2 regions of the Isoptericola haloaureus genome follow, and region 1 is predicted to be linked to the other one. Evidence: predicted binding sites of a transcription regulator. Region 1 holds the regulator's gene; the other holds the start of a gene.
What was found. Region 1 encodes HrcA, which represses chaperone genes, less so after heat shock. Its sites were predicted from a motif close to TTNGCACTCGNNNNNNNCGAGTGCNAA; they were not measured.

Region 1 (3,398 bases):
GTGGTCGCGGTCGCCCTTGGCCAGCGCCTGGACCAGCGCGAGCCGCACGGCAGGGGCGGGCTCGTGCCGCACGTCCTCGACGCGCAGGGTGACCTCGCCGCCGTCGACGGCCTCGACCACACCGAGCACACGGGTGCCCGCGCCGTCGACCACGTCGAGCCGCTCCCCCGGGCGGCGCCGCTGGACGACGCCGGCGTGCCGGCCCTCCGCCCCGCCGAGGACGTAGGTCGCCCCCGGCGCCGGCGCGGACGCCACGCCGGCGCCGACGAAGACGGGCGCGCTCACGACGCACGCCCCTCGCGCGAGCCCTGCGGTGCCTCGCTCCGGCACACCTCGTGCCTCGGCGTACCTCTTCGGGAGCTCCTCGCGCTCACGGTTCCTCAGCGCCCGGCGAACTTGTCCCGCAGGCGCGAGAAGACGCCGGGGTGCGCGGCCGCGAGCCGCGGGTCGGGACGCTCCTCGTCGCGCAGCTCGGCGAGCTTGCGCAGCAGCTCGGTCTGCTCCTCGTCGAGGGAGGTCGGGACCTGGACGTCGATGTGGACGTTCAGGTCGCCGCGGCCGTTCGCGTGCAGGTGCCCGACGCCGAGACCCTTGAGCGTGACGACCTCGCCCGGCTGCGTGCCCGGGCGCAGGTCGATCTCCTGCTGACCGTCGAGGGTGGACAGCTCCAGCACGGTGCCCAGGGCGGCCGCGGTCACCGGCACCGGCAGGGTGCAGTGCAGGTCGTCGCCGCGACGCACGAAGGTGTCGTGCGCCTTCTCGCGGATCTCGACGTACAGGTCGCCGGCCGGGCCGCCGCCCGGGCCGACCTCGCCCTGGGAGGACAGCTTGATGCGCGTGCCGGTGTCGACGCCGGCGGGCACGTTCACCGTCAGCGACCGGCGCGAGCGCACCCGGCCCTCGCCGGAGCACTCGGCGCACGGCTCGGGGATGACGGTGCCGAAGCCCTGGCAGGCCGCGCAGGGCGCGGTGGTCATGACCTGGCCCAGGAAGGACCGGGCCACGCGCTGGACGTTGCCCTGGCCGTGGCAGACCTCGCAGGTGCGCACGTCGGTGCCGGGCCGGCAGCCGTTGCCGCCGCACGTGCCGCACACCACGGCCGTGTCGACCTGCAGCTCGCGCTTGCCGCCGAACGTCGCCTCGGTGAGGTCGATGTCCATGCGCACCAGGGCGTCCTGGCCGCGCCGTGCGCGCGGCACGGGGCCGGACGCCTGGCCGCCGCCGAAGAACGTCTCGAAGATGTCCTGGAACCCGAAGCCCTGGCCGAAGCCGGCACCGGCGCCGCCGCCGGGCGCGCTCGGGTCGACGCCCATGTCGTACTGCTCGCGCTTGTCGCGGTTCGACAGCACCTCGTAGGCACGGGCGACGTCCTTGAACTTCTCCTCGCCCTCGGCACCCGCGACGTCGGGGTGGAGCTCGCGGGCCAGGCGACGGTACGCCTTCTTGATCTGCTCGGGGGTGGCGTCACGCTCGACGCCGAGGATCTCGTAGTAGTCGGTCACAGGTCTCTCTTCGATGACGTGGAGAAGGTCTGGTCAGGGATACCGGTGGTCAGTTCGGCAGGACGCGCGACAGGTAGCGTGCCACGGCGCGGACCGAGGCGATGGTGCCCGGGTAGTCCATGCGGGTCGGGCCGATGGAGCCGAGGGAGGCGACGGTGTCGCCGTCGCTACCGTATCCGGAGGCGACGACGGAGGTCTCGGTGAGACCGTCGAGGCGGTTCTCCCGCCCGATGCGGACCCCGACGCCGTCGCCGGCCATCTCGGTCAGCAGCCCCAGCAGCACCACCTGCTCCTCGAGCGCCTCGAGCACGGGGCTGAGCCCCTGCTCGAACGTGGCCTCGGAGCGGACGAGGTTGGCGGTGCCCGCCAGCACGATCCGCTCCTCGTTCTCCTCGCCGAGGGTCTCCACGACGAGGTCCGCGACGGCCTGGGTCACCCCGCTCAGGTGGGGGCCCACGGACTCGACCAGGCCCGCGAAGGCCGCGGGGAGGTCGGCCAGCCGCTTGCCCGCGGCGGCCGCGTTGAACCGGGCCCGCAGCTCGCCGAGGGTCGCCTCGTCGAGGTCGTCGCCCGCGTCGGAGCCGTCGGGACGCACGGGCAGCTCGCAGTAGCGCTGCTCGACCCGGCCGGTGTCGGTGATGACCACGACCAGGATCCGGGACTCCGCCACGGGCACGAGCTCGAGGTGACGCAGCCCGGACCGCCGCAGCGACGGGTACTGCACGACGGCGACCTGGCCGGTGAGCTGGGCGATGAGCCGCCCGGCCCGGGTCAGGACGTCGTCGAGGTCCACGGCCTCGGACAGGAAGGTCTCGATGGCCCGCTTCTGGGGCACGTTGAGGGGTCGTACCTCGGCGAGCCGGTCGACGAACACCCGGTAGCCGGCGTCCGTGGGCACGCGCCCGGCGGACGTGTGCGGCTGGGCGATGTACCCGGCGTCCTCGAGCGCGGCCATGTCGTTGCGGATGGTGGCCGGGGACACGCCGAGGCCGTGGCGTTCGGTGAGCATGCGCGACCCGACGGGCTCACGCGTGGTGACGTAGTCCTCGACGATGGCGCGCAGTACTGCGAGCCGACGTTCCTCGCTCATCTCGACCTCCCCTCGCTCGGCGCCCCGGGGGGTTAGCACTCTCCAGGGCTGAGTGCCATCTTACGCGTCTCCCCCGACGGTCCGGCCGCTCACCCCCCGTCGGTGAGGTACCTCATGCCGGCGACGACCCCACGACGGCCCGGTCCTCGCCGACCGCATCGTCGCCTGGCACGATGACGGTATGTCGCCGGGTCGCACCCCTCTGGTCGGTCGCACCACGGAGCTCGCCGCGTTGCGGGCAGCGCTGTCCGACGCCCGCGAGGGCTCCGGCGGCACCGTCGTGCTCGCCGGCGAAGCCGGCATCGGCAAGACGCGCCTGGTGACCGAGCTGGTCGACCATGCCGGCGACGACGTCCTCGTGGCCCGCGGGCAGTGCGCGGCGTCCGGGTCCGGACCGGTGCCGTACGCCGGGCTCGACGGCGTCCTGCGCGACCTGGTCGCCGCGCTGGGCGACGACGAGGTGCTGGCCGCCGCCGGCCCCGCGGCCGACGCCCTGGGCGTGATCCTGCCGCGGCTCGTCGCCGTCCGGCCCGGTGTCGACGGCGGGCGCGCGCCCGAGGTCCTTGCCGACCTGCTCACCACCGTCGGCGCCACCCGGCCGGTGGTCGTCGTCGTCGAGGACCTGCACTGGTCCGACGACGTGACCCGGACCGCGGTGACCCGGCTCGCACGCGCCGCGCGGTCGACCCGCCTGCTCGTGGTGGTCACCTACCGCAGCGACGACGTCGGACGACGTCACCCGCTGCGCACCACCCTCGCCGAGCTCGACCGGGCCCGCCTCGCCGACCGCGTCGCGGTGCCGCGTC
Region 2 (3,398 bases), on a different contig from region 1:
TGGTCGAGCGGCTGGAGGACCGGGGTCTGGTGACCCGGGCACCGGCACCGGACGACGCGCGCGGCACGCTGGTGGGGCTCACCGACGCCGGGAGCCGGCTGCAGCGACAGGTCGGACGCCGGCACGTGCGCGCGATGGGCCAGTACGTGGGCCGTGCTCTCGACGACGACGAGCAGGCCGAGCTCGTGCGCCTGCTGACCAAGCTGCGTGCGGCCCAGGCCGAGATCCCGGACTGGGCCCCGCACGATTGACCGGGGCCGATATCCTCGGCGCGTGACATCGACGCCGACCGCCGCCCCGTCCCCGACCGCCGAGCCGCCGCACGTCGTCCTCGTCCCCGACTCGTTCAAGGGCAGCCTGGACGCGACCGAGGTCGCCGCCGCCCTGCGGGAGGGTGTTCTGGCGGCCGCACCGGACGCCCGCGTCACGTCGCTCGCGATGGCCGACGGCGGGGAGGGCACGCTGGACGCCCTCGTCGCGTCCTGGCAGTCGGCGGTGCACACCGTCGAGACCGTCGACGCCATCGGCCGCCCCACCACCGCCCGCTGGACCGTGTCGCCCGACGGCGGTGCCGGGGTCGTCGAGCTGGCGGAGGCCAGCGGACTGCCGGGCGTGAGCGACGAGCCGCTGCAGCCCCTGCACGCGGGCACGCGCGGGACCGGTGACGTCGCCGCGGCCGTGCTGGACGCCGGGGTGAGCGAGGTGCTCGTCTGCCTCGGCGGATCGGCCTCGACGGACGGCGGTGCGGGCATCCTCTCCGGGCTCGGCGCCCGGATGCTCGACGCCGACGGCCAGGTGGTCCCCGACGGCGGCGAGGGGTTGGCCCGCGTCACCTCGATCGACCTGTCGGGGTTGCACCCCCGAGCGCGCGAGGTGCGCTGGCGCCTGGCCGTGGACGTCACCAACCCCTTGCTCGGCGAGCTCGGGGCGGCCGCGGTCTTCTCCCCGCAGAAGGGCGCCGGTCCGGGAGAGGTCGCGTTCCTCGACGAGGCGCTGACCCGGTGGGCCAACCTGCTCGAGCGCGAGACCAGCGTCCGTGTGCACGAGCTGCCCGGCGCCGGGGCCGCCGGGGGAGTGCCGGCCGGTCTCGCCGCCGTCCTCGGCGCCGAGCTGGAGCCGGGGGCGCTGCTCGTGGCCGAGGCGGTCGGGCTGCCCGCCGTGCTCGCGGACGCCGCCCTCGTCCTCACCGGCGAGGGCTCGTTCGACTCGCAGTCCGTGCGCGGCAAGGTGGCCGACGGCGTGGCGCGCCTGGCCGCCGCGTCCCCGGCCCGGCCGCCCGTGGTCGTCGTGGCCGGGCAGGTGCTGCTGCCGGCGGAGCAGACCCGTGCGGCCGGCATCACCGCGGCCTTCTCCATCGCCCCGGGACCGATCGGCCTCGACGAGCTGATCCCCCGGACGGCGACGCGTCTGGCGGAGGTCGCGGCGTCGGCGACGAACCTGCTGCTCGCGGGGCGCCGGCGGGGCTGACGCCGCGGCGGCGGCGCGCGGCACGGCCGGTGCCGGGGAGCATGCTCCGGCACCGGCCGTGCCGTGGTCCCGGACGGGCGATCAGCCGCCGGCCTCGATCGTGTGCGGGTGCGAGCTGTGCTCCACCTCGATCCGGCGCGGCTTGGCCTCCTCGGCCACGGGGATCGTCAGCGTGAGCACGCCGTCGGCGTAGGCCGCCGTGATGTGGTCGAGCGCCAGCCCGCGCCCGAGCGTGATCTGCCGTGCGACGGTGCCCGCCGGGCGCTCGCGCAGCAGCCACTGACCCTCGGCGGAGCGTGCGGTCCGCTCGGCCCGGACGGTCAGGGTGCGGTCCTCGACCGAGACGTCGATGCTCCCGGGGTCGATCCCGGGAAGGTCGGCGGCCAGGACGAAGTGGTCGTCCTCGCGGAACAGGTCCATCGGCATCGCCGAGGCGTTCCGCGTGGTGAGAGGGATCGAACCGAAGAGTCGGTCCATCTCCTGGAACGGGTCCCAGTACGTAGCCATCGCGCATCACCTCCTCGACGAGGCCGCGCCCGCGGCCTCGGCCCGCGACGGGTGCGCCGGTCCGTCCGGCGTCACCTGGCTACACCCCCAGAATTAGCACTCTCGGTCCACGAGTGCCAGATCTGCCGCGTTCGCTCTCGGTGAACGGCCGGGTCACGGCTCGACGTCGTCGTGCAGCACGACGCGGGACAGCTCGACGCCGCCCCCGGGCAGCACCCAGTAGTGCAGCCGTCGCGCCTGCGGTGCGCTGACCTGCAGCGACAGGCGCATGGCCTGGGCGCCGTCCGACTCGCGCACCCGGTACGGGTCGCCGCCGCCGTCGCCCTGGCGCAGGCGGTGCAGCTCGTAGCCGGCGATGTCCTGGGCCCGGCCGACGAGCACCATGACGATCGCGCGGTGCACCTTCTCCTCGAGGCCGCGGCCGGTCGTGGCCAGCGAGTCGCAGAACTGCGGGCCGACCGCGAAGTCGGGCAGCGGGTAGTCGGCCTTCTCGGTGGCGCCGACCACCTGGGCCCACGTGCCGTAGACGTCGTGGCGGAGCTGGTCGACCGGGTCCGTGAACAGTCGGTCGGAGGTCGGCGCCGGTGCCGGGTCGCCGCCACGCTGCTTGCGCGCGGACCGGATCCTGGCCTTGTACCGCTCGACGTCCCGGTAGAGCCGGTCCAGGTGGTCACGCTGCTCGCGGGCGAGGTCGCGCAGCCCGGCCACCTCCACCTCCAGGGCCTTGACGGAGGCGCGCAGCTCGATCGCCTCCCGTTCGGCGAGGTCGGCCCGGGCGCGCTGCTCGTGGACGGACAGCTCGAGCTGGTTGACCAGCGTCTTGCGGTCCGTCGACGGGTCCGGCGCGGCGTCCGGCGGTTCCGACGCCTCGGGCGCCGGGGCCGGGGTGCGCCCCGGGGGCGGCACCGCCCGGCGCGGTCCGGGGCCCGGCTTGGGGCCCGGGCTCGTCCTCTCGGCCGGTGCCGGCCGCTGCGGGGCGGGCGTGGGGGCGGACGACGGACGGTGCCGGTCCAGCAGGGCCGGGGTGGGTGCCGGGCCCGACGGCGCCGAGTCGGCCGAGAGCTCGTCGTCCGGGACGACGGCGGGAGCCGGGAGCCAGGGCGGGCCGCCGTCGAGCAGGTTGATCGCGGGCCGCACGCCGCCGGCGTCGTCCACGTCGTCGAGCCGCAGGGACGGGTGGCGGTGGCCGCCCTCGGGGCCCGGGACCGGGCGGGCGGCCTGCATCCGGGCCGCGACCACCTCGCCCACGGTGAACAGGTCGCGCAGGTCGTCGTCGCCCCGGCTCGCGTGCTCGCGCCGCACGCGCACGGTGACCGCCGGGGCGAGGGCGACCGTGACCTCGTCGGCGTCCACGCGGTGCACCTGGGCCGGCACGACCGCTCCGGCCGGGTAGCCCGACAGCACCCGGGACGTCTGCTCGAGGG

Region 2: V5O49_RS05080 (Hsp20/alpha crystallin family protein) is a predicted target of HrcA. The motif match lies at 2,068-2,094, and genes of this name have one in related genera.

What each region holds. Positions count from the first base shown of each region.
Region 1 is NZ_JBAGLP010000120.1:142,486-145,883, forward strand. It holds gene V5O49_RS16040 (16S rRNA (uracil(1498)-N(3))-methyltransferase) at 1-285, opposite strand, end outside; gene dnaJ (molecular chaperone DnaJ) at 381-1,502, opposite strand; gene hrcA (heat-inducible transcriptional repressor HrcA) at 1,552-2,592, opposite strand; gene V5O49_RS16055 (ATP-binding protein) at 2,774-3,398, shown strand, end outside.
Region 2 is NZ_JBAGLP010000110.1:258,419-261,816, forward strand. It holds gene V5O49_RS05070 (MarR family winged helix-turn-helix transcriptional regulator) at 1-251, shown strand, start outside; gene V5O49_RS05075 (glycerate kinase) at 274-1,467, shown strand; gene V5O49_RS05080 (Hsp20/alpha crystallin family protein) at 1,549-1,974, opposite strand; gene V5O49_RS05085 (hypothetical protein) at 2,128-3,398, opposite strand, start outside.